Regions from separate parts of the Hydrogenophaga sp. ANAO-22 genome, predicted to be linked through region 2. Evidence: riboswitches for the same ligand, from Rfam matches in the RefSeq annotation. Region 2 holds a riboswitch; the other holds the start of a gene.
The links. Region 2 has a riboswitch for glycine ahead of gcvT (glycine cleavage system aminomethyltransferase GcvT). Riboswitches for the same ligand answer to the same signal wherever they lie in the genome.

Region 1: it holds a riboswitch for glycine, as region 2 does, so the genes downstream of both, ABSY19_RS13955 (penicillin-binding protein 1A) here and gcvT (glycine cleavage system aminomethyltransferase GcvT) in region 2, are expected to answer to the same signal.

Annotation. Positions count from the first base shown of each region.
Region 1 covers NZ_CP159956.1:2,894,728-2,910,013, reverse strand. Annotated here, with positions in the region: gene ABSY19_RS14000 (GFA family protein) at 1-390, shown strand, start outside; gene ABSY19_RS13995 (response regulator) at 483-1,079, shown strand; gene ABSY19_RS13990 (ATP-binding protein) at 1,087-2,880, shown strand; gene ABSY19_RS13985 (hypothetical protein) at 3,012-3,320, shown strand; gene ABSY19_RS13980 (aminoglycoside phosphotransferase family protein) at 3,347-4,135, shown strand; gene ABSY19_RS13975 (calcium:proton antiporter) at 4,383-5,570, shown strand; gene ABSY19_RS13970 (hypothetical protein) at 5,645-6,229, opposite strand; gene ABSY19_RS13965 (ParD-like family protein) at 6,312-6,566, shown strand; gene map (type I methionyl aminopeptidase) at 6,566-7,357, shown strand; glycine riboswitch at 7,387-7,476, shown strand; gene ABSY19_RS13955 (penicillin-binding protein 1A) at 7,605-9,893, shown strand; gene minE (cell division topological specificity factor MinE) at 10,188-10,448, opposite strand; gene minD (septum site-determining protein MinD) at 10,452-11,267, opposite strand; gene minC (septum site-determining protein MinC) at 11,303-12,070, opposite strand; gene ABSY19_RS13935 (Spy/CpxP family protein refolding chaperone) at 12,481-13,092, opposite strand; gene ABSY19_RS13930 (MerR family DNA-binding protein) at 13,157-13,588, opposite strand; gene ABSY19_RS13925 (heavy-metal-associated domain-containing protein) at 13,716-13,913, opposite strand; gene ABSY19_RS13920 (heavy metal translocating P-type ATPase) at 14,055-15,286, shown strand, end outside.
Region 2 covers NZ_CP159956.1:680,981-696,266, reverse strand. Annotated here, with positions in the region: gene ABSY19_RS03145 (putative DNA-binding domain-containing protein) at 1-540, opposite strand, end outside; gene ABSY19_RS03140 (DUF692 domain-containing protein) at 537-1,370, opposite strand; gene ABSY19_RS03135 (DUF2282 domain-containing protein) at 1,378-1,671, opposite strand; gene ABSY19_RS03130 (sigma-70 family RNA polymerase sigma factor) at 1,812-2,375, shown strand; gene ABSY19_RS03125 (NrsF family protein) at 2,372-3,013, shown strand; gene ABSY19_RS03120 (B12-binding domain-containing radical SAM protein) at 3,036-4,943, opposite strand; gene gcvP (aminomethyl-transferring glycine dehydrogenase) at 5,303-8,206, opposite strand; gene gcvH (glycine cleavage system protein GcvH) at 8,235-8,603, opposite strand; gene gcvT (glycine cleavage system aminomethyltransferase GcvT) at 8,641-9,825, opposite strand; glycine riboswitch at 9,831-9,935, opposite strand; glycine riboswitch at 9,948-10,062, opposite strand; gene ABSY19_RS03100 (hypothetical protein) at 10,094-10,597, opposite strand; gene ABSY19_RS03095 (electron transfer flavoprotein-ubiquinone oxidoreductase) at 10,714-12,399, opposite strand; gene ABSY19_RS03090 (SDR family oxidoreductase) at 12,590-13,372, shown strand; gene ABSY19_RS03085 (DMT family transporter) at 13,373-14,320, shown strand; gene ABSY19_RS03080 (acyl-CoA thioesterase) at 14,337-14,756, shown strand; gene ABSY19_RS03075 (PQQ-dependent sugar dehydrogenase) at 14,827-15,286, shown strand, end outside.

The sequences.
Region 1 (15,286 bases), 2.2 Mb from region 2:
GACCGATTCACGGGTGGTTGCCTGTGCGGCAACGTTCGAATTGAAGCCACCGGCAGACCCCATCGGGTGGGCCTGTGCCACTGTCTCGACTGTCGGAAACACCACGGCGCGCTCTTCCACGCCTCCGCGATCTTTCCGCAGAACGCCGTGACCGTCGAAGGCGAAACGAGCGACTACGCCGGCAGGTTCTTCTGTCCTCGCTGTGGCTCGTCGGTGTATGGGCGCAGTGGCGACGAAATCGAAGTCAACCTGGGCACCCTCGACGCGCCCGACCAGTTCGTGCCCACCTACGAACTCTGGACCGTGCGCCGCGAATCCTGGCTGCCACCGTTCCCACTCGCCAGGCGGTATGAGCGCGACGAGGAGGAAACGGGCCGTCCCGAGGCATAAGCGGCGAATCCTTGCGCCCACCGCGGCCACGATGCTGCCGCGGCTAACATCTGGCGATGTCAGAAAACCAGCGATGCAAAACGATACTGGCCGTGGACGACCACGAACTGGTGCGGATGGGCTTGCGCCAGGTGATTGTTCAGCACTTCGCGGACCGGTTCCATGTGGCCGATGCGCACAGCCTGGAACAGGCCCTGCTGTTTCTAAAGCAGCGCGCCGAGGAGGTCTTTCTGCTGTTGCTCGATCTGAACCTGGGCGACACCCGCGGCCTGACCGGCCTCAAACTCCTGCGGCAGCTCTATCCGCAGTTGCCGATCGTGGTCGTGTCGGGCACGCACGATCCCCGCGTCCGCGAAGAAGCCTTGGCGCACGGTGCCTGGGGCTACTTCTGCAAGACGGGCGATACCGATGGATTGAAGGGCATGCTCGCGGCGATTGAGAGCGCCTCCACGGCAAACCATCGCCCGGGGAAGCACGGCGCGGCGGCCCGCAGCCAGAACCTGAGGCCTGGGGTCCGGTTGACCGACCGCCAGATCCAGGTCCTGGAGCTGCTGCTCAGCGGCCTCGACAACCAGGCGATCGCCGCCGAAACCGGGCTGGTGCTGGGCTCGGTGAAGAATTGCGTTTCGACGATTTTTCTCGTCTTCAACGTTCGCTCCCGCGCCGAGCTGATCGGGCTGTTTTCCTGAGCCTGGTGTGATCGAGAAGCTGCTGACGAACATCCACCAGTCGATGGGCGTGCAAGCCCGGTCGCCACTGGCCGTGCAGCGCATCCAGCTCGCGCTCCTGCTGCAAAAGACCGGGCCGGTGCGCATCCTCTCGCCCATCCCTTTCGCCACGCCGCTGGCGATCCTGTTCTACCTGAATGGGACGTCCCTGCTTCCCCTGGTCTGGCTCGGCCTGTTCTACATCGTCGTCTTCACGAGCTACGTGCAGCGCAGAAAGCTGGAAGCCCACGGCCCCCTGCAGGACCACGAGTTGCCCCGCATCCTGCAAGGCCGTGTCCGGGACATCTTTCTGCTGGGCGCCATGTGGGGGGCCGCACCCTGGCTGCTCCACGCGCACCGGAACGTGGACCCTCTGATTCTCATCTCCGTGTTCATCATGGGTGCGATATCGCTCGGCTCCGCGATCGTCTCCACCCACCGCCAGACCATCGCCGCGTTCAGCATCCCGGCGGCCGCCGGCATGATCTCCGCCTGCCTCTGGCACGGTGGCCTGGTCGGTTCGGTGCTGGCCTTCTGCATGACGCTCTTTCTGGTGATGACGCTCAAGTGGACGTTCCAGCAGGCGGACCTGCTCGAGCAGTCGCTGACGGTGCGCTTTGAAAAGGAAGACCTCGCCCGCCGCCTGGCCCAGCAGGTGGAACTGGTCGAAAACGCCAACCGGGAAAAGAGCCGCTTTCTCGCGTCCGCCAGCCACGATCTGCGCCAACCGCTTCATGCCATCTCGCTGTTCACCTCGGTGCTGGAACGGTCCCGGCTCGATCCGGACAGCGCACAGACGGTCACGCGGTTGAGCCACTCGGTGCGCATGCTGAACCAGTCGCTGGACACCATGCTCGACATCTCCCGGCTGGATGCGGGCGCCGTGCAACCCACGCTGGAGCCCGTGCGCGTGCACGAGCTGTTCCTGTCGCTGCACCACATGTTCTCCGGCAGCGCCCAGGAGCGCGACCTGCAGCTTCGGTTCCGGGCGCCGGGTGATCTGGTCGTCGTGAGCGACGTGCAGCTGCTCACGCGCCTGCTCGGCAATCTGATCGACAACGCCATCAAATACACGCGCACCGGTGGTGTGCTCGTCGCGGCAAGGGCGGGGGTCCCCGCGGGACGGGCCGGCTGGGTCCGCTTCGAGGTGGTCGACACCGGCATCGGCATCGCGACAGAACATCAACAACGGGTGTTCGACGAGTTCTACCAGCTGGCCAATCCACAACGCGACCGCGCATCCGGTCTGGGCATCGGCCTGTCCATCGTCAAACGGCTCTCGAGCCTGCTGGAACATCCCATGGCGCTCTCATCGATGCCGTCGCGAGGCACCCGCTTTCGGGTGTGGGTGAAACAGGCCGACGGGCGCAGGCTCCACCCGGCAAGCCCGGCAGACGCTGGCCTTGTTCCCCCGGTTCACGCCGCGAACAGCCTGCCGCGCCATGTGCTCGTCATTGACGACGAGCCGGCCAGCCGCGAGGCCATGGCATTGGTGCTCTGCGCGCGCGGTTGCACGGTGTATCCCGCCGGCGATCTGGCGCAGGCGCAGCACCTGCTGCAGCGACACCCGATCGACGCCGTCGTTTCCGACTTCCGGCTCCCGGGAGAACGCAACGGCCTGGACTACCTCCTGGTGCTGCGCAACACCTCACCCCACCTGCGCACCTTGCTGGTGACCGGCGAGACCGCGCCGCAACGCATCACCGACATCCGAACCAGCGGTGTGCCCTTCCTACACAAACCTGTGCAAGCGCAACAGCTGCTGGACGCGCTGGCGCGCTGATCTGCCGTTCTCACCCGCCGCCATGTGACCGGGGTCACTTCACGCCAGGGAGGGTCGCGATGAATACTCGCGATCGTCTGTTGACCCTCGCCCCTTCCGATCCAACCACGTCCCGCCCGGGACCCGTTCCCATGCGCAAACTCCTTCTTGGCCTGACCCTGTCCTTGCTCGCCGCGGTGTCCACCGCGGCACCCGATCCGCAATGTGCCGAGTACGACAAGCTCCGCACCCAGAGAGACAACGCATTGCGCGTGAAGAACTTCAAACAGTATTGCGATGCCCTGTCGGGTTTGATCAAGCTGATGCCGGCAAAACCGCCCGAACAGGCGCGGCTCCAATGCGAAGCCAAGGCCACGAACATGAAGGTCGAGACCTGGCTCGGCATCCGCCCCGAAGTGGTGTCCACCATGACGAGCACGTTTGACGAGCAATGCAGGTGACAGGGGGCATGCGCTAAGGTGTCGGGATGAGGGCCGAGTACGTCCATCGCTGGGGCCTGGTGCCCGATGGTGCACCTGTCGTCACGAACAGCGGGCAGCTCCTGCCCGTGCGGTTCCACGGGACGCCCGCCATGTTGAAGCTGTCCACCCAACAGGAGGAGCGGGCCGGCGCGGCATTGATGGCCTGGTGGCAGGGCGACGGTGCGGCCAGGGTGCTGGCCCACGAGGGCCCGGCGCTGCTGTTGGAGCGAGCGCCAGGCGGCATGGCGCTCGCCGAGATGGCTCGCCATGGGCGCGACGATGAAGCCAGCAACATCCTGTGTGCCGTGGTCGCCCGACTGCACGCGCCGCGGCCAGAGCCGCCACCGGCACTCACCGACTTGCCCACCTGGTTTCAAGGGCTGGAGGCCTGCGCGGCAGCAAGAGGCGGCATCTTCGCCACGGCCGCAGCGACCGCACGGGACTTGTTGGCCTCGGCGCGGGATGTCGGTGTGCTTCACGGGGACATCCACCACGGCAACGTCCTGGACTTCGGTCCGCGCGGTTGGCTCGCGATCGACCCCAAGGGCCTGTGGGGCGAACGCGGGTTTGACTACGCCAACCTCTTCTGCAATCCCGACGCTGAGACCGCCACCTCGCCGGAGCGGTTTCTTCGCAGGCTGGAGGTGGTTGCCGCCTCGGCGGGTCTCGAGCGCAGGCGGCTGCTTCAATGGATCCTGGCCTGGGCGGGTCTTTCCGCTTGCTGGCATCTGGAGGATGGCTCCGCGCCGGACACGGCCTTGGCCATGGCCCACATGGCATCGGCCCATCTCTGAGCGGTCACGAGCACCGTTTCTTCTCCAGCCGCATGGCGCCCGAACAGGGCCGCTTCACAGGTCCTGTTCAGGCCCGCGCCAATGCCCTGAGAGGAGAGGCGCGGCTGAGGCGGTTCACGGGGTCACAAGCTCGAAACCTATAATTGTGGGGCTCACGCGCCAAGTGTGAGGCCGAATGGGGACGACCCCATCGGCATGGATTCAACCGCGAGGGACGGCCCCCGCACTGCTTGTGAAAGTGGTCGCCATGGTCAACGCCTCCCCCCTCCACCCGCCCGCCGCGCGCGCGCGGCTCATCTCTCCGGCCACCTGGGCGCTTCTGCTCGGTGCATGGGTCGTGGTGGGGTTGTTCTCTTTTTACGGTGCCTCCTGGCTGGCCGCGCCACTCACACCCGGTGTCGCCGGCCTGAGCTTCGCCGTGCTGCTGGCCACCATCGTGGCGGCATCGTTTGGTGTCGTGCATGAGGCGGACTACCTGGCGCACAAACTGGGCGAGCCGTACGGCACGCTCATCCTGACGCTGTCCATCGTGTCCATCGAGGTCATCCTGATTGCCTCGGTGCTGTTGGGACCGGGGGAAGCCCCCACGATCGGGCGCGATTCCATTTTTGCCGTGTTGATGATCATCCTGAACCTCGTGATGGGGATCTGCCTGACGGTGGGCGCTGCCCGGCATGGCGAACAGGAATTCAATGCGCAGGGGGCGACGGCTTACCTGTCGATGATTGCCCTGTTGACCACGGTGGCCCTGGTGCTGCCGAAGTTCACCAGCACGGCGGGTGAATTCGGGCCTGAGCAGGCGATGGGCATCGGTGTCCTCACCGCGCTGCTGTACGCGGCCTTCCTGTGGAAGCAGATCGGCAGCCACAAGCGCCTCTTCGTTCAGCCCCCTCCCGGGGCGATGGTGGTGCGCCGCATGGAGCGGACCTCCAGGGCGCCGACCGAGACCGAAAAGGCGGAGGGTTCTGTCCAGCAAAGCAGGAAGGATGTCTGGGTGCATTCGCTGCTGCTGCTGGCCATGATTGTTCCGATCGTTCTGCTGGGCCACCACCTGGCCGTCGTGCTCGACTACGGCATTGCGGCCGCGGGCGCGCCCGTGGCCGTGAGTGGCGTGCTCATCGCCCTGATCGTGTTCACCCCCGAGTCCTTGACCGCCGTGCGCGCGGCGCTGGGCAATGAGATGCAGCGGGCCGTGAACCTGTGTCTGGGTGCCTTTGTCTCCACCGTGGGGCTCACGGTTCCCGCGGTGCTGGCCATTGGCTTGTTGTACGACAAGCAGGTCGTCATGGGCATCTCCCACATGGACACGGCGCTGTTTGTGGCCACCGCCGTGCTGAGCATGCTCACCTTCAACGGCCAGCGCACCTCGGCGCTGCAGGGTTACATGCACCTCGCGCTGTTTGCCGTGTTCGCCGTCCTGTTGTTCTTTCCCTAGCCGCGCCATGGGCAGCCCACGGTGGATGCGGTCGAAACATCTGCGAACAGCATTTCAGCGGCCATGCGGGCAGACTAGGGCCCATGAAAATCCTTGCCCTTGTCTTCTCCCTGAGCGCCGTGGCGTTCGCGCCCATCCCGGTGATGGCGCAGCAGACCCCCGCGAAGCCCGCCGCCAAGCCGGCGGCCAAACCCACCACCACGACCAAACGCGCGCCGCTGGCGCGCTCCGCGGCCAAGGCCGTGGAAGAAGTGACGCCGATCGAAGAGGATTCCAGCGTGAACCTCACCGAAGCCGATCTCGCGGTCGCGCAGCGCGTGTACCTCGGCAACATCCCCTGCGAACTCGGCTCGGCTGTGGAGATCGTGCCCGCCAAGCGGCAAGGGTTCTTCATCGTGCAGGTGAAGAACATGCGCAACGCGCGGTACTACATGCACCCGGTGGAAAGCCGCACCGGTGCCATCCGTCTCGAAGACCCGAAGCGGGGCGCCATGTGGCTGCAGCTGGGCAACAAGTCCATGCTCATGAGCCAGCAACTGGGCAAGCGGCTCGCCGATGAATGCATGAGTCCCGAGCAGCTGACGCTGGCCGGTGAAATGAAGCGCAACCCGCCCAAGGGCCTGCTGGATCCGGTGGACCCCCACCGACCGCCGCGCCACCCACCCCGCCGGCCAACCCCAATTAGCCGCCGTCCACCTCGAGGCGTATATAATTCATATACGTTTCATATAGAGGTGATGAATGGGGATCGTCAAGATTTCGGACCTGATGCACGAGAACCTGCGCGTGGCGGGGAATGCGCTGAGCAGGTCCATCAATGCGCAGGCCGAACACTGGATGCGGGTCGGCATGCTGACCGAGCTTCACCCGGCGCTGGACCACCGGGAGATCTGCCAGCTGTTGGTGCGGGCGGAACTCGCGGGGGGCCTGGACATCACCGTGGCGGCCGCGACCCCAGCGGGCAAGGCCCGCACAGCCCCAGCGGGCCAGCGCTAGTGGCTCGCGGCATCACCATCAAGTCGGCCGAGGACATTGAGATGGCGCGGCGCGCCGGCAGGCTGGCCGCGGAGGTGCTCGGCATGATCGAGCCCCACGTCGTCCCCGGGGTCAGCACGGAGACGCTGGACCGGATCTGCCACGACCACATCGTGAATGTCCAGGGCGCCATCCCGGCCAACCTGGGGTACCACGGGTATCCCAAGACCATCCTCACCTCCGTCAACCAGGTGGTCTGCCACGGCATCCCCTCGCCCGACAAGCTGCTGAAGAAGGGCGACATCATCAACATCGACGTGGCCGTCAACCAGGATGGCTGGTTCGGCGACACCAGCCGCATGTACTTCGTCGGCACACCCAACGTGCTGGCCCGGCGTCTGGTGGAGACCACCTACGAAGCCCTGCTGGCCGGCATCCGGCAGGTCAGGCCCGGCGCGACGCTGGGGGACATTGGCCATGCCATCCAGTCCGTCGCCCATCGAGAGCACTTCAGCGTGGTGCGCGAGTACTGCGGGCACGGCATTGGCCGGATCTACCACGAAGAACCGAACGTGCTTCACCATGGCCGGCGCGGCGAGGGGCTCAGGCTGGAGCCGGGGATGGTCTTCACCATCGAACCCATGCTCAACGCAGGCCAGCGCGAGACCCGGACCTTGGCCGATGGGTGGACCGTCGTGACCAGGGACCGCTCCCTGTCCGCCCAGTGGGAACACATGGTGGCCGTCACGCCCGAGGGACACGAGGTGCTCACGCCCTGGCCTGGTGGCACGGGTGCCCGCGCACCGGTGTGACGCCCGGGTTTTGACCCTCTGATAGACTGCGACGCTCTGCGGGAGAGCGAGGCGTGTCGCGCCTCCGCCGAAGGCGCAAACTCCCATGATCGCTCAGGCCACCGGACCGCAGACACATTTCGCCGACTGGAGAGAGGCCGGGCCGCACCACGCGCGCACCGGCACACCGAAGGGGCAGACTGCCGACGCAGTCGAAACTCTCAGGTAAAAGGACAGGGGGAGAGGCGCTTTCACCTGAGCCTTGCCCATGTTCCCCTTTCGAACCCCTTTCACGGTCCGGTTCTTCGCCGCGCTGGCCCTTGGCCTGTGCATCGGCGTTGCCCTCGGCGCCGCCCATGCCTTGCACCGCCTGTGGCAGCAGGTGCCCGAGGTCGGTCACCTGGCCCACTACGAACCGATGCTGCCCATGCGCATCCACGCCAGGGACGGCAGCCTGCTCGCCGAGTACGGCGAAGAGCGGCGCGAGTTCGTGCCGATCGAGCGCATCCCGTTGCGCATGCAGCAAGCCTTGCTGGCCATCGAGGACGCGCGGTTCCACGAACACGGGGCGGTGGATTACGCGGGCCTCGTTCGCGCGGCGCTCGGCAACCTCGTGGCCGGTGGGCATGCGCAAGGTGGCAGCACCATCTCCATGCAGGTCGCGCGGGTCTTCTTCCTGAGCCGGGAGAAGACCTACCGGCGCAAGGTCATGGAGATCATGCTGGCCTACAAGCTCGAATCGGTCTACAGCAAGGACAAGATCCTGGAGCTGTACATGAACCAGATCTACCTGGGCGAACGGGCCTACGGTTTCGCGGCGGCCGCATCGGTCTACTTCGACAAGACGCTCGACCAGCTCAGCGTCGCCGAGGCGGCCATGCTGGCCGGCCTGCCCAAGGCGCCCTCCGCCTACAACCCGGTCGCCAACCGCGAGCGCGCCACCGTGCGCCAGCAGCACATTCTCAAGCGCATGCGCGAGCTGGGGCATCTCGATGAGCCGGCCTACGAGCAGGCCCGCGCCGAGCCCCTGACCTTGGCGCTGAACCACCCGTCGACCGATCCGGCATCGGCCTACGCGGTCGAACAGGTTCGCAGGATGCTGGTGGAGCGTTATGGGGACGAGGCCTACTCGCGGGGCCTGGATGTGACCACCACCATCCGCGTGGCCGAGCAGCGCGCCGCCACCCATGCCTTGCGCACCGGCCTGTTGAACGCACAGCACCAGCGCGGCCCCGCCGGGCCGGAAGGCCATCTGAAGCAAGCCGTGCAGGCCGCCGACCCGGCCGGCATCCGCCGGGCCCTCGCGCCCTACCGGGACAGTGGCGCCTTGCGCGTGGCCACCGTGCTGGAAGCCTCGACCTCCGCCGGCATCACGGCCGCCCTGCGCGACGGCACCGTGATTCGCATTGCACGCCACACGCTGAGCCCGGGCAGCAGCGCGCTGCTCAAACCGGACGCACCGGCGCGCAGGCGCATCGAACCGGGCGCCGTCGTTCGTGTCGTGGCCGACACGGCCGGGCGCTGGCGGCTGACACAGCTGCCGCAGATGCAGGGCGCGCTGGTGTCCATCGATGCGAGGTCGGGTGAGATCCTGGCACTGGCCGGGGGCTTCGACTTTGCGTTCAACCAGTTCGACCACGCGGTGCAGGCGGTGCGCCAGCCGGGATCGACCTTCAAGCCCTTCGTGTTTTCCGCCGCGCTGGAAAAAGGTTATTTCCCCGGCACCCTGGTCGACGACACGCAGCGGCTGGTCACGCCCTCGGCGCGCGGCCGCAAGGCCTGGCGGCCGCGCAACTACGGCAACCAGTACGAAGGCTTCATCACGGCCCGGCGGGCCCTGGCGCGCTCGAAGAACGTGGTGGCGGTCAACCTCATGGACGCCGCCGGCACGGAATATGTGCAGCAGTTCGCCACCCGTTTCGGTTTCGCGGCCGAGCTCAATCCCCCGATCCTGCCGCTGGCGCTGGGCGCGGGTGCGGTGACCCCGCTGCAGCTCACCGAGGCCTACGCGGTGTTCGCCAACGAAGGAGAGCGGGTCGAGTCCCGCCTGGTGCTCAAGGTCAGCGAGCGCGGCGGTGCGGTGCTCTACGAAGCGCCGCTGGTGTCGCCCCGCGGCCAGGTGATCTCCCCACGCAATGCCTACGTGATGGACAGCATGCTGCGCGACGTGGTGCGGCACGGCACGGGGCGGCGCGCGAGCGCACTCGGGCGCGAAGACACGGCCGGCAAGACCGGCACGTCCAACGACGCGCGCGATGCCTGGTTCGCCGGTTATTCATCGGGCGTCGCTTCGGTGGTGTGGATCGGGTACGACCAGTCGCGCAGCCTGGGCAACGCGACCGGGGGAAGCCTGGCATTGCCCGTCTGGACGGATTACATGAAGGTCGCCGTCGCCCAGCGGCCCGAGCAGGAGCGCCGCATGCCGGCGGACCTGGTGCCATGGGGCAACGACTACGTCTACCCGGAATCCCTGGAAGGACCCTGCACCGTCGAGCCCCACACCTTCATCCAGGGCCCGTTCGAATGCCGCAGCGGCATCCCGGCCCCGGGGGAATGAAAAAGCGGCGTTGCTCGGCCCCGATTTGCCCCACAAACAGGCCCAGAGGAGAAGCCAGACAAGCTGGAAACCGCGTCCTTGCACCCTTCCAGCAAGAACATAGCAGCGCCGCGAAACCCGGGATGGGTGCGGCTCTTCCACCGCATCACGCCGACAAGCCGGCGCCACCCCCAAGACTTGGAGTCTAGGAACCGGTGGATGTTCCACACACCGGCGGCATAGAGCAGGTGAAAAACGGCCCGAGATGAGGCATCGAAGGCACGAACTGCAGAGGCGGGCCCAGCCCGCCACCGATCACTTGCGGTCGGGCAACTCGATCTTGACCTCGAGCACGTCCAGGTTGTCCTGGCGGTCGAGCTGGACCTTGATGTCGTCCGGGTTGATCTTGATGTACTTGCCGATCACCGCGACCAGCTCACGCTGCAGCGCGGGCAGGTAGTCGGGCTCGGAAGCGCTGCGCCCGCTGCGCTCGTGCGCCAGGATGATCTGCAGGCGCTCCTTGGCGACGCTGGCGGTTTTCTTCTTTTCACCCAGCAGGAAAGACAGGATCGACATGCCTTACTTCCCTCCGAACAGGCGCTTGAAGAAGCCCACTTTTTCGGCCTCGATGAAGCGCAGCGGTTTGTCGGCACCGAGGAAACGGTCGATCACGTCGCTGTAGGCCTCGGCCACGTCCGTGCCCTTGAGGTGGATGGCCGGCATGCCCTGGTTGGAGGCGGTCAGCACGCTTTCGCTTTCCGGAATCACGCCGATCAGCTTGATGCGCAGGATGTCCTGGATGTCGCTGAGCGAGAGCATCTGGCCATCGGCCACGCGGCCCGGGTTATAGCGCGTGATCAGCAGGTGTTCCTTGATCGGTTCCTTGCCCTCGATGGCGCGCTGCGTCTTGCTGCCCAGCATGCCCAGGATGCGGTCGGAGTCGCGCACGCTGGAGACCTCGGGGTTGGTCACCACCAGCGCCTCATCGGCGTAGTGCATGGCCATGAGCGCACCGGTCTCGATGCCGGCGGGCGAGTCGCAAATGATGTACTCGAAGCCCATGGCCGACAGGTCGGTCAGCACCTTGTGCACGCCTTCCTGGCTCAGGGCGTCCTTGTCGCGTGTCTGGCTGGCGGCCAGCACGAACAGGTTGTCGCACTGCTTGTCCTTGATGAGGGCCTGGTTCAGGTTGGCCTCGCCCTGGATGACATTGATCAGGTCGTACACCACGCGGCGTTCGCAGCCCATGATCAGGTCCAGGTTGCGCAGGCCCACGTCGAAATCGATGACGGCGGTCTTGTGGCCGCGCAGGGCCAGGCCCGAGGCGAAGCTGGCGCTGGTGGTGGTCTTGCCCACGCCGCCCTTGCCGGAGGTGACGACAACAATCTTGGTCATGGTGAAAGTCCTTCGATTCGAATAAGGGGTGAGACTCAGACGCCGATGGCGTCGATCACGAGTTTGTCGCCATCGGGACCGGGCACCAGGCGCACCTGCGCGGTCTTGCCCTGGACCGATTCGGGCAGGGCCACTTCGCTGGTGCGGTAGATGCCGGCGATGGAAATGAGTTCGGGCGCCATGGACAGCGCGAAGATGCGCGCCTCCCCGTAGCCGCGCGCACCGGCGATGGCCTTGCCACGCAGCGGCGCGTACACGTGGATGTTGCCGTCGGCGATCACCTCGGCACCCGGGTTGACCATGGCCATGACCACCAGGTCACGGCCGCGCGCATAAACCTGCTGGCCCGAGCGCAGGGGCTTGTCGATCACCAGCGCACCGGGCATGGGCATCGGCTGGGGCGCGGCCACGGGCTCCGGCGAGGTGGTCTCGGTCGGTGCCGCCGACGGGGCGGCCCGTTGCACGGTGGCATCGGGCGCGGGCGTGAGGCCGGCGGCCACGGCCAGCGCGGTCTGTTCGATGGTGCCGCCGCGCACGGCCAGGGGCGTGAGGCGGTGCTGGCGCAGCAAGGTCTGGAGCGCGCCGAAGTCGGGCAGGGCATGGGCCTCGGCCACGTTCAACGGGTGCAGGTCGATGACCACCGGATCGTGGTCGAAGAAATCGGGCATGTCGCCAAAACGCTGGGCGAACTCCTGCGCCAGGAGATCCAGGTTGGACGACTTGAGCATCAGAGCCACCAAAGGCAGGTGGGCGCTCTTGATTTCGAAGGTGGCGGGCGCGTTTCCTGCGAGGGCGACAGACATGGGCGAAACAGATCCAAAAACGGGCCAGCCGCAGGAACGCCGGGTCGGCAGGTCTGGCTGTGAAGCGGCGCATCTTACCAGCCGGGTTGACGGGTTTTGGCTCGGGAAGGTGTGCAGGTGTCAGGGCATGTTTCAGCAACCGACGAGCGGGTTTTGCACAAACCTGTGAATAATTTTTTAACAACGCATGAGTTATCCACAGAAAAGTGGGTGACTGCCTTGTTATCCCCGTTTCGAGCGCCAAGGAACCGCGCCCTTCACACAGGCTTCTGAGCGAGCCAAGTCCTTGATCCAGCAAGAAAAAGGGCGCTTGTCCACACCGGACAGCGCCCTCTACTACTACTGCTATTTTGTATTTAAAGATTTAGAAGAATAGTGAAACGGGAACCTGGCGCGGTCCGGGCGCTTGTTCAGGCCGGCTTTTTCACGCCCGGTTGCTCGCCGTGGTGCCGGTGTTCACCCCGGTGGCCGCGGTGCATGCCGGCGCGCTGGAAGCCACCCAGGTGTTTTGAATCAAAGACTTTTTGTTGATCGGCGTTCAACACCGCGTAGAAGCTCTTGATCGCGTCGACGCGTTTGGCCATCGCGGCATCGCGCTCGGCTTTCAGGGCCTGCATCTTGTCCAGGCGCTGCGGCGTGGTCAGCTTGGACCAGTCTTCCCGGGTGCTCTGGCGCGGCATGGCGCCGGCTTGAGGCTGGGTGCGGGCAATAAAAGCGTTCCATGCCGGTTCCTGTTCAGGGGTGAGCTTGAGTTCGGCCTTGAAGGCCGCCTGGCGCTCGGCCATGCGCTTCTGCATCTGGGCGTGGCGTTCGGCGCGTTTCTGGTCGCGCTGCTCGGCGGTGGGGGTGGCGGGTTTGACGGCCGGCTTGGCCGCCGTGTCGGCCTGGGCCACGACGGTGACGGTGTCGGCCGTGCCGGCGGCCAGGGCCGTGGGATGCAGGGCCGAGGCCTGCACCAGGGCGGTGGCGAAGGTGCCCACCAGGGCGGTGGCGATCAGCGCGCGTTTCGGAAGCGATTTCATGAGGACTCCTGGTGTCTGTTGAGGATGGATCTCCACAGGACAGGTGTCGGGCTGCGGAGTGGTTTCAGTGTCTGGCTCGCGTGTTTCCACCCCGTGCCGCCGACGTGGCGGGTTTGTAAAGTTTTGTGCTGCTTTTTGCAGCAACTGTGCAAGCGGGGTGGCTCAGGTCGTCGAGGATGGGGCAGTCGGGTCGGTCGTCGCCGGGGCACAGGTGCAGCAGCTGGTCCAGGGTGCGCTGCATGGCCTGCAGGGCTTCGATGCGCTGGGCCAGTTCGTCCAGGTGTTTCTGCGTGATGCGCTTGACGCTGGCGCTGCTGCGCCGGCGGTTGTGCCAGAGGCTCACGAGTTCGGTGATGGCGTCCAGGCCGAAACCCATGTCGCGCGCACGGCGGATGAAGCGCAGCGTGTGCACGTCGGCCAGGCTGTACTGGCGGTAGTTGCTGTCGGTGCGGGGCACGGGCGTGAGCAGGCCCAGGCTTTCGTAGTGGCGCAGCATCTTGGGCGAGATGCCGCTGAGCTGCGCCGCCTTGCCGATGCTGACCGGCCAGTGGATCAGCGCGTCGCCCGGGTCTTGCTCGCCGGTGGGGGCCAGCGCATGCAGAAGGCGGTCGGTGGCCATGGGGTCAGGCCGCCACTTGGTAGCCTTCTTCGCGGATCGCTTCGACCAGGGCTTCGCGCGTCTGCGTGCTGTTCACCTCGACGCGGTTCTGGCCGCGGTCGATGCGGACTTCGGCCTGGGGATCGAGCAGCTTGATGGCGGTGGTCACGGACTTTTCGCAGTGGCCGCAGGTCATGCCGTGCACATCGAGGACTTGTTTCATGGTGTCTTTCTTCAAAGGTGGATGGAACATGAAGCCATTGTGATCCTTGACATGGTGTCAAGGTCAAGCGGTGGCCGCGCTGTCACAGTTCGCTACAAGCGCGTTTGACCTTCCCATGGTGGTAAAGCTTATGCTGACCCCATGAACACGATCGCTGCCTCTTCCGACGCCGGTGCCACCTTCTCGACCTATCCACTGACCCAGATCGATCTGGGTGTGGGCGGCATGACCTGCGCCTCGTGTGTGACGCGGGTCGAGAAGGCCTTGCGCAAGCAACCGGGCGTGAGCGACGCCACCGTGAACCTGGCCACCGAGTCGGCGCGCGTCACGCTCAGTGGCGTGGACGAGGCCGAATCGCTGGCGCGCATCAAGCGCGCGGTGCGCGACGCGGGTTACGAGCCGCGCACGCTGGAAGCCCTGGACGAGGAGGACACCGAGCGCGTGATGGGCGTGCCGCGCGACCTGCTGCCGGTGCTGATCGGTGTGCTGCTCTCGGCGCCGCTGGTGCTGCCCATGGTGGGGGACCTGTTTGGCCAGCACTGGATGCTGCCGGCCTGGATCCAGTTCCTGCTGGCCACGCCGGTGCAGTTCGTGTTGGGCGCGCGTTTCTACCGAACCGGCTGGCACGCGCTCAAGGCGCGCACCGGCAACATGGAACTGCTGGTGGCGATCGGCACCACGGCCGGTTGGGCGCTGTCGACCTGGCTGTGGTGGCGCGCCGAAGCGGGCGAGGTGCCGCACCTGTACTACGAGGCCTCGGCGGTGGTGATCACGCTGGTGCTGCTGGGCAAGTGGCTGGAGGCGCGTGCCAAGCGCCAGACCACCACGGCCATCCGCGCTCTGCATGCGCTGCGGCCCGAGCGGGCCCACCTGTTGCCCGATGGCATCCGCCGCACGGACACGACGGATGTAGCGGTGGACGAGCTGCTGCCGGGCGATGTGATCCGCGTGTTGCCGGGTGAGCGCTTCGCGGCCGACGGCATGGTGGTGCAGGGGCACACCCAGGCCGACGAGTCCATGCTGACCGGCGAATCCCTGCCGGTGTCCAAGGACGTGGGCGATGGCGTGACCGGGGGCTCGCTCAACGGCGAGGGCGCGGTGGACGTGCGGGTGCGCGCGGTCGGCGCGCAAAGCGTGCTGGCCCAGATCATCGGCCTGGTGCAGGACGCGCAGGCCGGCAAGGCACCGGTGCAGCGCATGGTGGACCAGGTGGCGGCCGTGTTCGTGCCGGTGGTGCTGGTGATCGCGCTGGTCACGCTGCTGGGCTGGCTGGGGACCGGCGCACCGATGGAAGAGGCCTTGCTGCACGCGGTGGCGGTGCTGGTGATCGCCTGCCCCTGTGCCTTGGGCCTGGCCACACCCGCGGCCATCAT
Region 2 (15,286 bases):
GCCGTGCCAGTGGGGTGGGTTGGGGTCGGGCAGGGCTTCGCGTGCGGCGCGCCAGAGGCTGAGGGCGGGCCATTCGGTGCAAGGGTGCCAGCGCGTGGCGGGGTGGGGCACGAGCACGCTGTGGGGCAGGGTGGTGGCGTCCAGCGCCGTCAGTGCCGCAGGCGGCAGCGTGGGCGCGTCGGCGGCCGTGTGGCACTGGTTCCACAACGCGTCGAGCCGCGCTACCTCGGGCAGCCAGGGCCATTCACCTGCGGGGAGCGCGCGCGCCAGGTGCTGCGGAAAGCCTTCGCCGTAGCTCGCGAGGCAGCCGGCCTGCGGCGGGTGTTCGCGCGCGTGCGCCAGCGCCACGGCGGCCAGCCAGTCGTCACCGGTCAGCCGGCGCACGGCGGGGTGGAGCGCGAGCAGGCTGTCCACACAGGCTTTGAGCACGGTGTTGCGGTAGACCGCGAAGCCGGGCTGGCGGGCCAGTGGCGATGATGCCGTTTCATCGGTCGACCACAGGTCGTGCCAGAACGCGGTCTGGAAGTCGGCGTGGTTCATGTGGCCACCTCGACGAGCCGGCTCAGTTGGGCATGGGCGCGATCGCGCTCGGCCATCAGCACGTCGAAGGCGGGCAGGTTGCCGTCGCGCTCGATCAGCGTGGGCCTGGGGCCGATGCGTTCGATGAGGTGTTCATGCAGCCGCCACACCGGTTCGGCCACGGGGGCGTCGTGGCCGTCGATGAGCAGGCCTGCGCCGAGCGCCGGGTCTTCGTGGTGGCCGGCGAGGTGGATTTCCATCACGGCGTCGGCCGGCAGGCGGTCCAGCGCGTCCAGCGGGTCGGTGCCGATGTTGTGCGCCGAGACGAAGAGGTTGTTCACGTCCACCAGCAGGCCACAGCCGGTGCGGCGCACCAGCTCCAGCAGGAAGTCGGGCTCGTCCCAGTCGTGGCCTTGCAGGTGCAGGTAGTGGGATGGGTTCTCGATCGCGATGCGGCGCTGCAGGGCGTCCTGCACCCGCTCGATGTTCGAGGCCGTCTGGCGCAGCGCTTCGTGGGTGCGCACGAAGGGCAGCAGGTCGGGCGCGTAGTGGGCCCCCAGCCTGCTCCAGGCGAGGTGTTCGGACACCAGCGCCGGCTGCAGCCGGCGCACCAGTGCCGCCAGCCGCGACAGGTGGCCGCTGTCGGGCGGCTCGTGGCCAGCCAGCGAGAGCGAGACGCCGTGCAGCGCCACCGGGTGGTGCGCGCGCACGGCCTCCAGCCATGCCAGGCGCGGGCCGCCGTCCACCAGGTGGTTTTCGGCATGCACTTCGAACCACAGGCCCGCTGCCCGCGTGCCGCAGGCGGCATCGACGTGCTCGGGCTTGAGGCCGAGACCGGCGCTCAGGTCCATGGGGTGTTCAGCCCTTGACGGGTTGCAGTGCCCCCATGCCGGTGGGCGTCTTGATGCCCACGCAGGTGCCGGCGGGCACATACTTCCAGGCGTTCCCCTGGTAGTCCATCTTGGAGGTGCCCGCACACGTGGTGCCGGGGCCGGCCGCGCAATCGTTCTTGCCGGCCATCGCCACGCCATAGCAGCGTTCCTTGGCGCTGGCGGCGTTCTTGGTGTCGGGCATGTTGGACTGTGCGAGCGCGGCGCCGGTGGTGAGGGCGGCCAGCGTGGCCAGGGTGAGGGTCAGTTGCGAGGTGTTCATGAAGGCTCCTTGGTGTAGGGCCGCGCCAACCAGTTGGTGCGTACCGATGGCTATTTCGTCGCCGCCGCTGCGCTGGTTACAGGCCCGCCGCAGAATCGATCGGTTTTTTTATTTCGGCCTGTCTGTAACCTTTTCGCGCCATGACACGAATAGCTGACGTGACCGCGACAGAACACGAATTGCACGGACTCTTTGTGGCGGGGCTGGACGGCGATGGCGCCGCCTACCACCGTTTCCTGCAGCGCCTGGCGGCGTTGCTGCGCGGCTATTTCCGGCGCCGCCTGCAGCAACTGCCGGACGAGGTGGAAGACCTGGTGCAGGAGACCTTGATGGCCGTGCACGCCCAGCGCCAGACCTACCGCCGGGGCGAGCCGCTGACGGCGTGGGTGCATGCACTGGCCCGCTACAAGCTGGTGGATCTGTGGCGACGGCGCGCCCGCCATGAGGCGTTGAACGATCCCCTGGACGACGAACTGGATGTCTTCGCGCAGTCAGACGGCGAGGCGGGTGAGGCGCGGCGCGACCTGGGTCGCTTGCTCGAGCAGTTGCCCGACCACCAGCGGTTGCCGATCCAGCACACCAAGCTCGATGGCCTGTCGGTCGCCGAGGCGGCCCGGCTCACGGGCATGAGTGAGTCCGCCGTCAAAGTGGGGGTGCACCGGGGCATCAAGGCGCTGGCGCGCCAATGGAAAGGACAAGCATGAAAACCGACGATCTGATGAACCTCCTGGCCACCGGCGCCGCCCCTGTGCCCCGGCATGCGGGTGAGCGCCGTTTTGCGCTCGCGCTGGGTCTGGGGCTGGTGTGTGCGCTGGCCTGGGTGCACCTGGTGTACGGCGTGCGCAGCGACCTGGGCGAGGTCTGGGCCACGCCGGCGTTCGGGGTCAAGCTGGCGATGCCGCTGGCCGTGGCGGTCAGTGGCCTGGTGGTCGTGTTCCTGCTGGGCCACCCGGGCGCGCGCGTGCGCGGCTGGGCGTGGGGGCTGTGGCTGCCCGTGGCGTTGTTGTGGGCCTGGGCGATGCTGGTGCTGGCGCAGGCGGCCCCCGGTACGCGGGCGGCGCTGGTGCTGGGCGAGACCTGGCGCTACTGCGTGTTCAACGTGATGGCCACGGCCTTGCCGGTGGGGGTCGCGCTGTTCTGGGCCCTGCGGGGTCTGGCGCCCACGCGCCCCTTGCTGACGGGCGCCGCGGCGGGTTGGCTGGCGGGCGCGGTGGGTGCCGCGGTGTATGCACTGCATTGCCCCGAGATGCAGGCGCCTTTTCTCGCCGTCTGGTATGTGCTGGGTATGGCGGCGTGCGCGTTGTTGGGCGCGCTGGCCGGGTGGCGTTGGCTGCGCTGGTAGGCCACGAAGGCGGCCGCCGCGATCAAGCCCTTTCCCGTTTGTCCAGCGCCCGCTCGATGAAGTGCCGCTTCACCCGCGTCCTGGGCACCGGGTCGTGCAGGTGGCTGAACCAGGCGCGCACGTCTTCGTCCAGCCCGATGCCGTGCATGTAGTTGTAGATGGCTTTGCGCAGGCCGATGCCCAGCGCGTCGTGGTCCACGCCGGTGGGGTCGATGAAGCCGATGTCGTTCTTGGCGAAGGTCACTTCGGGCAGTGGCACCAGTTCGATGCCATACGCGGCCGGGTCCAGCCCCACGGGGGAGTGCACGGTGCACGAGAAGCGGTGGAAGAAGCCGCTCTGGATGCAGCCGTTCTCGAACAGCTGGCGCACGTATTCGAGCGAGTCCACGGTGTCCTGCACGGTCTGCGTGGGAAAGCCGTACATGAGGTAGGCGTGCACGAGGATGCCCGCGTCTGAAAACCCCTTGGTGACGCGCGCGACCTGTTCGACGGACACGCCCTTTTTCATGAGGGTGAGCAACCGGTCGCTGGCCACTTCGAGCCCGCCGCTCATGGCGATGCAGCCGCTGTCGGCGAGCAGTTGGCAGAGTTCGGGGCTGAAGGTTTTTTCGAAACGGATGTTGCCCCACCATGAGACCGGCAGTTGCCGGCGCAGCAGCTCGTCGGCCAGGGCTTTCAGGGCCTTGGGCGGCGCGGCCTCGTCCACGAAGTGGAAGCCGGTCTGCCCGGTTTCGTTGACGATGGCCTCGATGCGGTCGGCCAGGGTGGCGGCGGACGCGGTTTCGTAGCGGCTGATGTAGTCCAGGCTCACGTCGCAGAAGCTGCACTTCTTCCAGTAGCAGCCGTGGGCCACGGTGAGTTTGTTCCAGCGCCCATCGCTCCACAGCCGGTGCATGGGGTTGAGCATGTCGAGCAGGCTCAGGTAGCGGTCGAGCGGCAGGCCGTCCCAGGTGGGGGTGCCCACGTCTTCGAAGGCCACCTCGGGTTCGCCGAAGTTGATGTACTTCACCGTGGCCGTGCCGGCTTCGCTGGTCTCGCGCACGAAGGTGCGCACCAGGCGCTGCCGGGAGCGCTTGCGGTCCAGGAACTCGAGCAGCGCGAGCAGGGGGCGTTCGCCGGCGTCGAGGGTGACGTAGTCGACGAAGTCGAACAGGCGGGGCTCGGCGAGTTCGCGCAGTTCGGTGTTGACGAAGCCGCCGCCCAGGGCGATGGTGATGTGCGGGTTCTGGCCCTTGATGGTCTGCGCGATGCGCAGCGCGGCGTAGAGCGCGCCGGGGAAGGGCACGGAGAGCAGCACCACGTCGGGCTTGTGCTGGGCCAGGGTGGCGAGGGTGAGGGTGTGCAGCACCTCGTCGACCAGGGTGAAGGGCGCGGCGAGCGCGGCGGCCATGGGCTCGAAGCTGGGCTGGCTGCTGGCGAGGGATTCGGCGTAGCGCACGAAGGCGAAGCGTTCGTCCACGGCGTCGCGCAGCACGTCGGCGAGGTCGTTGAGGTAGAGGGTGGCGATGTGGCGGGCTTTGTCTTGCACGCCGAGGGCGCCGAAGGCCCAGGCCAGGGGGTCGCCGCCTTCTTCGCTGAGGGCGGCGTCCACGTAGACCTCGAGTGCGCTGAAGCGGGGGCCTTCGGGCAGGAGTTCGCGCGCGGCGATGCGGTGGGCGAGGGTGGAGTCGCGGCCTTGCAGGTAGGCGATGACGGGGCCGATGGTGCCGCGGTAGCGGTCGAATTGGTCGAGGAAGGCGTGCACGCTGCCGCTGCGGTCGGCTTCGGGCTGGGCGAGTGCTTTGCCGCGCACGGCTTCGAGGCCGGCGGGGGTGAAGAGTTTGAGGACGAGCGCGAGGGCGAGGTCGGCTTGCACGGCGTCGACGCCGCGCGAGCGGAGGAAGCCGGTGATGTAGGCGGTGGAGGGGTAGGGCGTGTTGAGCTGGGTCATCGGGGGATGAGGCTCAGCACGCGCGGGGCGTGGGTGGTCATGGCTTTTCCGGGCGTGGCGACGATGTTAAGGCTTGGGGCCTCTTTTTCGTTTTGGCGGGGTTTGTTGGGTTCGCTTCCGGCCTGCACCTCGCGGCAGGCCGGTGGCGGGATCCGACTGCTCCGGCCCTGCTCGCGGGCGGCTGCCCGGGTCCGCCACCACCCCTTCGTCAACGCCTTGGCCGGCGCGCAGCCTCTGTGGCAACCGCGAATGGGGGCCTGCGCATTCGGACGCCGCCACCGTCCTGCGAAACAACGCAGGCGCACCACCGTTGGTGTGCCCGACCTCGCCCACCCAGCAGGCGAGGGATCAGGACTTCATCAAGCGTAGTCAGACAGGGGCACGCAGCTGCAGAACAGGTTGCGGTCCCCGTACACGTTGTCCACGCGGCCCACGGGCGGCCAGTATTTGGCGTGGGCCCGGGTGGAGGCGCTGGCGGCGCCCACGTCGCGCGCATAGGGGTGTGGCCAGTCGGCCTTCATGAGGCTGGGTGCCGTGTGCGGCGCGTTCTTGAGCGGGTTGTCGTCCTGCGGCCAGACGCCGTTCTCCACCTGACGGATCTCGTCGCGGATGGCGATCATCGCGTCGATGAAACGGTCCAGCTCGTCCAGCGTTTCGCTTTCGGTGGGTTCCACCATCAGCGTGTTGGCGACCGGGAACGACAGCGTGGGCGCGTGGAAGCCGTAGTCCATCAGGCGCTTGGCCACGTCCTCGGCCATCACGCCGCTGGTGTCCTTCAAGGGCCGCAGGTCCAGGATGCATTCGTGCGCCACGTGGCCGTTGGCACTCGCGTACAGCGTGGGGTAGTGCGGCGCCAGGCGCTTGCTGATGTAGTTGGCCGCGAGGATGGCGGCTTCGGTGGCGTGCTGCAAACCCTCCGCGCCCATCATGCGGATGTACATCCAGCTGATCGGCAGCACGGCCGCGTTGCCCAGCGGCGCGGCGCTGATGGCGCCCACGCCGTTGACCGGCAGACCACCCGCCGCATGGCCGGGCAGGAAGGGCACGAGGTCTTCCACCACGCAGACCGGGCCCACGCCGGGGCCGCCGCCGCCATGAGGAATGCAGAAGGTCTTGTGCAGGTTGAGGTGGCTCACGTCGCCGCCGAATTCACCCGGCGCGGCCACGCCCACCAGGGCGTTCATGTTGGCGCCGTCCACGTAGACGCGCCCGCCGTGCTGGTGCACCAGCGCGCAGAGTTCCTTCACGGTGGTCTCGAACACGCCGTGGGTGCTGGGGTAGGTGATCATCACGGCGGCGAGGTGGGCGCTGTGCTGTTCGCACTTGGCCTGGAGGTCGGCCATGTCCACGTTGCCGTTGTCGTCGCACTTGGTGACGACGACCTGCATGCCCACCATCTGCGCGCTGGCGGGGTTGGTGCCGTGCGCGCTGCTGGGGATGAGGCAGATGTTGCGGTGGCTTTCACCGCGCGAGGCGTGGTAGGCCTGGATCACGAGCAGGCCGGCGTATTCGCCCTGCGAGCCGGCATTGGGCTGCAGGCTGATGCCGGCGTAGCCGGTGGCCTGGCAGAGCCAGGCGCGCAGCTGTTGGTCGAGCAGCTGGTAGCCCTGCAGCTGGTCGGCCGGGGCGAAGGGGTGCATGTTCGCGAACTCCGGCCAGGTGATGGGGATCATCTCGCTGGTGGCGTTGAGCTTCATGGTGCAGGAGCCCAGCGGGATCATGCTGCGGTCCAGCGCGAGGTCCTTGTCGGACAGCGCGCGGATGTAGCGCAGCATGCCGGTTTCGCTGTGGTGGGTGTTGAACACCGGGTGCGTGAGGAAGTCGCTGGTGCGGCGCAGCTCGGTGGGGATGAGCGGCTCCACGCCTTTCTCGAAGGTGTCGAAGGCGGGCAGGGCCTGGCCGTCCTTGGCGAAGACCTTCCAGAGCAGGGCGATGTCGTCGCGGGTGGTGGTTTCGTCGAGCGAGACGATGAGGTAGTCGCCCCAGGCCTTGCGCAGGTTGGCGCCTTGGGCCACGGCGCGGGCCATGAGGGCGTCGGTCTGGTCTTTGGTGTGCAGGGCGAGGGTGTCGAACACACCTTGTTCGCCGTGGTGCGTGTCGCGGTAGCCCAATTGCTCCAGGCCGCTGGCGAGGATGGCGGTGTAGGCGGCCACGCGGTTGGCGATGCGCTTCAAGCCCTGGGGGCCGTGGTACACGGCGTACATGCTCGCGACCACGGCGGGCAGCACCTGCGCGGTGCAGATGTTGCTGGTGGCTTTTTCGCGGCGGATGTGCTGCTCGCGCGTCTGCAGCGCGAGGCGGTAGGCGGGCTGGCCGTGCACGTCCACGCTCACGCCGACCAGGCGGCCGGGCAGGGAGCGCTTGAATTCGTCGCGGCAGGCCATGTAGCCGGCGTGCGGGCCGCCTGCGCCCATGGGCATGCCGAAGCGCTGGGTGGTGCCGACCACGATGTCCGCGCCCATCTCGCCCGGGGGCTTGAGCAGGGTGAGGGCGAGCAGGTCGGCGGCGACGATGAAGGCGGCCTGCTTGCCGTGCACGGTGGCGGCGTCCTTGGTCCAGTCGTGCAGCCAGCCGCTGGAGGCGGGGTACTGGGTGAAGGCGGCGAAGTAGTCGCCGTCCGACAGCATGGCGGCCCATTCCTCGCCCGACATCGCGATCTTCACCGTGAGGCCCAGGGGTTTGGCGCGGGTCTGCACCACTTCGATGATCTGCGGGTGCACGTCGCCCGAGACGATGAAGGTGTTGCCCTTGCTCTTCACCGAGCGTTTGGCCAGGGTCATGGCCTCGGCGGCGGCGGTGGCTTCGTCGAGCATGGAGGCGTTGGCGATGGCCATGCCGGTGAGGTCGCTCACCATGGTCTGGAAGTTGACCAGGGCTTCCATGCGGCCTTGCGAAATCTCGGCCTGGTAGGGCGTGTAGGCGGTGTACCAGGCGGGGTTCTCCAGCACGTTGCGCAGGATCACGCCGGGCGTGAGCGTGCCGTGGTAACCCTGGCCGATGAAGCTCTTGAACACCCTGTTCTTCTGCGCCAGCGCCTTGAGCTCGGCCAGTGCCGCGGCCTCGGTGACGGCCGGTGGCAGCTGCATGCCCTGGCTGCGCGCGATGCTGCGCGGCACGATGCCGTCGATCAGCGCGCGGCGCGAGGCCTCGCCGATGACCGAGAGCATGTGGGTCTCGTCGGCCTGGCCGATGCCGATGTGGCGCGCCACGAATTCGGACGGGTTTTCGAGTTCACCGAGGGGTTTGACAGAGGGCATCAGCATGGAAGGCTCCGGCGGGAGAAGAGGCGGATCAGGCGTTGGCGAAGGTGTTGTAGGCGGTCTCGTCCAGCAGGGCGTCGACCTGGGCCGGGTCGGAGAGCTTCACCTTGAAGAACCAGCCGGCCTTGAGCGGGTCGGTGTTGGCCAGCGACGGGTCGGCGCGCAGGGCTTCGTTGACTTCGGTGACTTCGCCGCTGACGGGCATGTACACGTCGGCCGCGGCCTTCACGGACTCGACCACGCCGGCCACTTCCTTCTGCGCGAAGCTCTTGCCGACTTCGGGCAGGTCGACGAACACCACGTCGCCCAGCGCGTCCTGCGCGTGCACGGTGATGCCGACGGTGGCGATGCCGCCGTCAACGGTGATCCATTCGTGGTCTTCGGTGTACTTGGTGGTCATGGAAAAGCTCCTGAAAAAAGAAACGAAAAAAGTGAGGTCAGCCGCGGAAGTATCGGTTGGGCACGAAGGGCATGGCGCTGACTTCCATGGGCACGGGTTTGCCGCGCACCATGGCCACCACGGGCGTGCCCAGGGCGGCGTGTTCGGGTGTGACGTAGCCGATGGCGATGGGCTTGTTGGCGCTGGGGCCGATGAGGCCGCTGGAGGTCTTGCCGATCACCTCGCCACTGGTGTTCTGCAGTTCGACGTTCTCGCGCACGGGCACCCATTCCTGGGCGATCAGGCCCACGCGCTTGCGGGTCAGTGGTTCGCTGCCGTCGAGTTGCGCGAGCACGCGCGCCGCGCCGGGGAAACCGCCCACGCGCGCGCCGCCGGTGCGGCGCACTTTCTGCATGGCCCAGTTGAGCCCGGCTTCCACCGGGGTGGTGGTGGTGTCGATGTCGTTGCCGTAGAGGCACAGACCGGCTTCGAGGCGCAGCGAGTTGCGCGCGCCCAGGCCGATGGGCATCACTTCAGGCTGGGCCAGCAGGGTGCGCACGAACTGGTCGGCGCGGTCGCCGGGCAGGGAGATCTCGAAGCCGTCTTCGCCGGTGTAGCCGCTGCGGGTGATGAAGAGGTCGGCACCGTGCCACTGGAAGGGCGAGCCGGTCATGAAGATCAGTTTTTCGACGCCGGGCACGAGGCGCTGCAGCACGTCCACCGCCAGCGGGCCCTGCAGCGCGAGCAGCGCGCGGTCGGGCAGGGGGATGACTTCGCAGCGCGAGCCGATGCGCGCCTGGATGTGCGCGATGTCACCAGCCTTGCAGGCGCCGTTGACGATGACGAAGAGGTCGTGCCCGCGGTTGACGAACATCAGGTCGTCGATGATGCCGCCCTCGTCGTTGAGCAGCAGGCCGTAGCGCTGTTTGCCCACGCCGAGGTCGATCACGTCCACCGGCATGAGCGTCTCGAAGGCGGCGGGGGCGTCGGGCCCGACCAGGCGCAGCTGGCCCATGTGCGAGACGTCGAACAGGCCGGCGGCCTTGCGGGTGTGGTGGTGTTCGGCCATGAGGCCGGTGGGGTACTGCACCGGCATGTCGTAGCCGGCGAAGGGCACCATGCGGGCGCCCAGTTCGACATGGAGCTTGTGCAGCGGGGTCTGGAGAAGCGGGGCGGCGGCAGCGGGCACGGCAGAGGCTTTCAGGCAAGGGGGCAGGCCCCGGTGGGGCGAAACACGGTTCATCCGTGCGCTGCCCCACTGTCCGCTTTACCTGAGAGATTCACGCGGGCGATGCCGCGCTTGCTCCTTCGGTGGGCCGCTTCGAGGAACGGCCTCTCTCCAGGGGGGTACACCGGCCTCGCGGCCCGTGTTTGCCAGTCCTTTTGCCTGAGCGTTCAGGGCACCCGGTGTGCGGTGCCGCCTGCGCCTTCGGCGAGCCTTCTCCGGGGACCGGATCGGCTTCTCTCCTGACCCGGCGAGTGTATCGCACGGCGTCCGGCGGGCCGGTGTTTCAGGGCGTTTCCAGGGCCGATTCGGGCAGCAGGCGGGCCAGGCGCTCGCGGATGCCGTCGGCGCGTTCGCTGCCGGCCAGGCGCTCCACGTCGGCCATCATGGCCCGGCTGACGGCCAGCATGTCGCCCACGTCGCGCGCTTCGCGCAGGGCGTCGCGGTAGCGCTGGGCCATGGCCTTGTCGCGCGGGGCGAACATGCGCTCGCTCAGGTCGAACAGGAACATGCGCGCGCTGGCGAGCGAGCGGGGCCCGGAAAAGGCGTCGGCGGAGACGGTGGGCGGGGTGTTGGCCGGCGTGCGGGGCGGCGGTGGCGCTTCGTCCACAAGGTAGCCGCGCGAGATCAGGTCGGCCGCGAGCGTGGGGCCCTGGCCCTCGAACAGGGCGAACAGCTCGGCATCGGGTTTGCGGCCATCGGCCAGCAGCAGCAGGGCGCGCTCGCGCTGCGCGAGTTGGCGTTGCCCGGGTCGCAACTCGGCGCGGCCCTTCTGGGTCTTGTTCAGCATGGCATCTCGGCGTCGTTCACGGAGCCTGCACTGTGGCCAGCCCATGTGACGGCGCGGTGAATACCAGGCATGAAAAAGCCGCCCGCAGGCGGCTTTTCAAGAAAGGGTGATTTCGCTCACATGCCGGCGTAGTTCGGACCGCCGCCGCCTTCGGGCGTGACCCAGACGATGTTCTGCGTCGGGTCCTTGATGTCGCAGGTCTTGCAGTGCACGCAGTTCTGCGCGTTGATCTGCAGGCGGTCGGTGTTGTCGGGGTTCTTCACGAACTCGTACACGCCGGCGGGGCAGTAGCGGGCTTCGGGGCCGGCGTACTTGGCGAGGTTGATCTTCACCGGCACGCTGGCGTCTTTCAGCGTGAGGTGGGCCGGCTGGTGCTCTTCGTGGTTGGTGTTGCTGACGAAGACGCTGCCCAGGCGGTCGAAGGTGAGCTTGCCGTCGGGCTTGGGGTAGACGATCTGCTCGCACTCGGCGGCCGGCTTGAGGTAGAGGTGGTCGGCCTTCTCGCGGTGCAGCGACCACGGCGGGGCCTTGAAGCCCAGGCGGGGCAGCAGCCAGTGTTCGATGCCGACCATGAGGCCGCCGACGATGTTGCCGTACTTGAACCAGGACTTGAAGTTGCGCGAGGCGTCCAGCTCTTCCTTGAGCCAGCTCTTGCCGAAGGCGACCGGGTAGGCCTTGAGTTCGTCGTGCTGGCGGCCGGCCTGCACGGCCTCGAAGGCGGCTTCGGCGCAGAGCATGCCGCTCTTGATGGCGGCGTGGCTGCCCTTGATGCGCGCGCCGTTGAGGTAGCCCGCATCGCAACCGACCAAGGCGCCACCGGGGAAGGCGGTCTGCGGCAGGCTCATGAGGCCACCGGTGGTGATGGCGCGCGCGCCGTAGCTGATGCGCTTGCCGCCTTCGAGGAAGGCGCGGATGCGAGGGTGCGTCTTCCAGCGCTGCATTTCCTCGAACGGGCTGAGCCAGGGGTTGCTGTAGTTCAGGCCGGTGACCAGGCCCAGCGTGACCTTGTTGTCTTCCAGGTGGTACATGAAGCCACCACCGTAGGTGTCGTCCTTCATGGGCCAGCCGGCGGTGTGGATCACCAGGCCGGGCTGGTGCTTGGCGGGGTCGATTTCCCACAGTTCCTTCACGCCGATGGCGTAGGCCTGCGGGTCCTTGCCTTCGTCGAGGTGGAATTGGGCGATCAGGCGCTTGCCCAGGTGGCCGCGCGAGCCTTCGGCGAAGACGGTGTATTTCGCGTGCAGCTCCATGCCGAGCTGGAAGTTGTCGGTCGGCTCGCCGTCCTTGCCCACGCCCAGGTTGCCGGTGGCCACGCCCTTGACGGAGCCGTCGTCGTTGTAGAGCACCTCGGCGGCCGCGAAGCCGGGGAAGATCTCCACGCCGAGGTTTTCGGCCTGCTGGGCCATCCACTTGACCACGTTGCCCAGGCCGACGACGTAGTTGCCTTCGTTGTGGAAGTTGTTGGGGATCAGGAACTTGGGCGTGTCGATGGCGCCTTTTTCGGTCAGCCAGAGCAGCTTGTCGTCGGTGACAGGCTGGTTGAGCGGCGCGCCATCGGCCTTCCAGTTGGGCAGCAGCTCGTTGAGGGCCTTGGGGTCCATCACCGCGCCGCTGAGGATGTGCGCGCCGGGCTCCGAGCCTTTTTCGAGCACGCAGACGTTGATCTCGCCGCCTTTTTCGGCGGCGATCTGCTTGAGCCGGATCGCCGTGGCCAGGCCGCCTGGGCCGCCACCGACCACGACCACGTCGTACTCCATGGCTTCGCGCGGGCCGTAGGTGCTGAGGATTTCTTCGGGGGTCATGTCGAGGGTCTCACTCTGTCGGGCGGGCGCCCGGGGATTTTCATGACGGCAATGCATGGAGTCATGCCGGTGTCGTGGTCGGGACCGATTTTAGTGGCCCAGGGCGCACAATCCTGTCGGATGGGGCCTCGTCGGCCTGGGCGGTGCTCGGATGGCCGCAGAATCCAACCACTTTAGAGGAGGTTCTCTCATGGCATACAGCCTGGACTTGTCGGGCCGCGTGGCCCTGATCACCGGGGCGTCCGGCGGGCTTGGTGAACAGTTCGCCAAGACGCTGGCGCGGGCGGGCGCGGCCGTGGTGCTGGCCAGCCGCCGCACCGACCGCCTGATGGCGCTGCGCGCGCACATCGAGGCCGCCGGTGGCGACGCGCACGTGGTGGCGATGGATGTGACCGACACGGCGTCGATCAAGGCGGCGGTGGCGCACGCCGAGACCGAGGTCGGCGCGATCGACATCCTGGTCAACAACTCGGGCGTGAGCACCACGCAGCGCCTGCAGGACGTGACGGAGGAAGACTACGACTTCGTCTTCGACACCAACACCAAGGGCGCGTTCTTCGTGGCGCAGGAAGTGGGCCGGCGCATGCTGGCGCGCGCCAACGGCGCCGCGCCGGGCACCTACGTGGGCGGGCGCATCGTCAACATCGCGTCCATGGCCGGGCTCAAGGTGCTGCCGCAGATCGGCGTGTACTGCATGAGCAAGGCCGCCGTGGTGCAGATGACCAAGGCGATGGCGATCGAGTGGGGCCGCTTCGGCATCAACGTGAACGCGATCTGCCCGGGCTACATCGACACCGAGCTCAACCACCACCACTGGCAGACCGAGCAGGGCCAGAAGCTCATCAACATGCTGCCGCGCAAGCGCGTCGGCTCACCCGCCGACCTGGACGCGCTGCTGGTCATGCTGTGTTCGAGCGAGAGCCATTTCGTGAACGGTGCGGTCATTGCCGCCGACGACGGTTTCGGGGCCTAGATGACGGCAGCGGTGTTGGGCCGGCCTTCGGGCTGGCCGCCGGGCATGGTGACCGGCATTCTGGCGGGGCTGGGCGCGGGGGCTTTCTGGGGCACGGCCTTTCTTGCGCCCCTGCTCACGCCGGGCTTCAGCTCGATCGATCTCACGGTGGGCCGTTTCCTGGCCTGCGGCCTGTTGTCGGTGCTGCTGCTGGCGTGGGCCGGGCTGCGCGGCGAGGCGCACCTGCCGACCTGGCGCCAGGCGGGCGCCGCGCTGTGGTTGAGCCTGCTGGGTTACACGGGCTACTACCTGCTGCTGGTGCTGGCCATCCAGGCGGCGGGCGCGGCGCTGCCGGTGCTGATCATCGGCACCATCCCGATCTGGATCATGTTGCTGGGCAAGCCGCAGGGCCTGCGCTGGCGCGCGCTGGTGCCGGGGCTGCTGCTGACCCTGGCGGGCCTGGCGCTGATGATGCGGGTGACGGCGCATGGCGGTGGCGAGGCGGGCGGCGGTGCGAACCTCTGGCTCGGCATCTTCTATGCCGTGCTGGCCATGGCCTCGTGGACCGCGTTCGGCCTGCTGAACGCGCGCTGGCTGAGCCGCCATCCGGAGGTGAACTCCACCGTGTGGGCCAACTGGCTGGGCGTGGCGGCGGGCCTGGGCGCGCTGGGCATCTGGGCCGTGGCCGGGACCGAGGTGGACACCCTGGTGCAGCGCCCGGGCTTCGGCATGTTCCTGATCGTCTGCGCGGTCACCGGCATCGGCTCGGCCTGGATCGCCTCGGTGCTCTGGAACATGGCCAGCCGCCGCCTGAGCCCGAGCCTGGCGGGCCAGCTCATCGTGAGCGAGACCGTGTTCGGCCTGATCTACACCTTCGCCTGGAGCGCCCAGTGGCCTGCTGCCCTGCAATGGACGGCCTGCGTGCTGTTCGTGCTTGGCATCCTCGCGTCGATCAAGGCGCACCGCTGACGACCACCCCAACCCCATGAAACTCGACATCCCCGAACAGAAGAAGCGCGTGTTCAGCATGACCATCCCCATCCGCTGGGGCGACATGGACGGCATGAACCACGTGAACAACACGATCTATTTCCGCTATCTGGAGATCATCCGCATCGACTGGATGCACTCCATCGGCTGCCCGCCCGATCCGGGCGGCGAAGGGCCGGTGATCGCCAACGCCTTCTGCAACTTCTACCGGCAGCTCGAATACCCGGGCGATGTGATCGCCACCATGTACGTGAGCGATGTGGGTCGCAGCAGCTTCGAGAGCTGGTGCACGCTCTCGCGCAGCGACGACCCCGACACCGTGTACGCGGCCGGCGGTGCGACCACCGTGTGGGTGAACTTCCCGCTGAAGAAGTCGGCCCCGATTCCCGACTGGCTGCGCGCGCATTTGAGCTGATCGCTGTGTGCGCTGGCGCACACACAAATGCTTGCACACAGGCGGCGCGCGCGTGCCTAGCATGTCCGACATGCGCCACCTCTCTGCGCTCATCGGCGGGGCCCTATCGATGGGTCTGCTGTTGTCGTGCGGCGGCGGTGGTGGTAGTGACGATGACGATGGCTCGCCCGCGCCCGGCAACCCCAGCTTCGTGCCCACGACCGGGCCGGTCGCGGTCACCGAACTCGCGACCAACCTGCCCAGTCCCTGGAGCCTGGCCTTCCTGCCCGATGGCCGCATGCTGATCACGGGGCGCACGGGCAGCCTGCGCCTGTACGCGGCGAACGCGCAGTCGTTCAACCTCATCAGCGGCCTGCCCGCGCTGGACACCGGCGGGCAGGGCGGCCTGCTCGACGTGGTGCTGGACCCGGCCTTCGGCAGCAACCGGCGCATCTATTTCAGCTTCTCGGAAACCGACAGCGGCAACGCGAACAACAATGGCACCGCCGTGGCGCGGGCCGAGCTCGACACGGGCGCGATGGCGCTGGTGA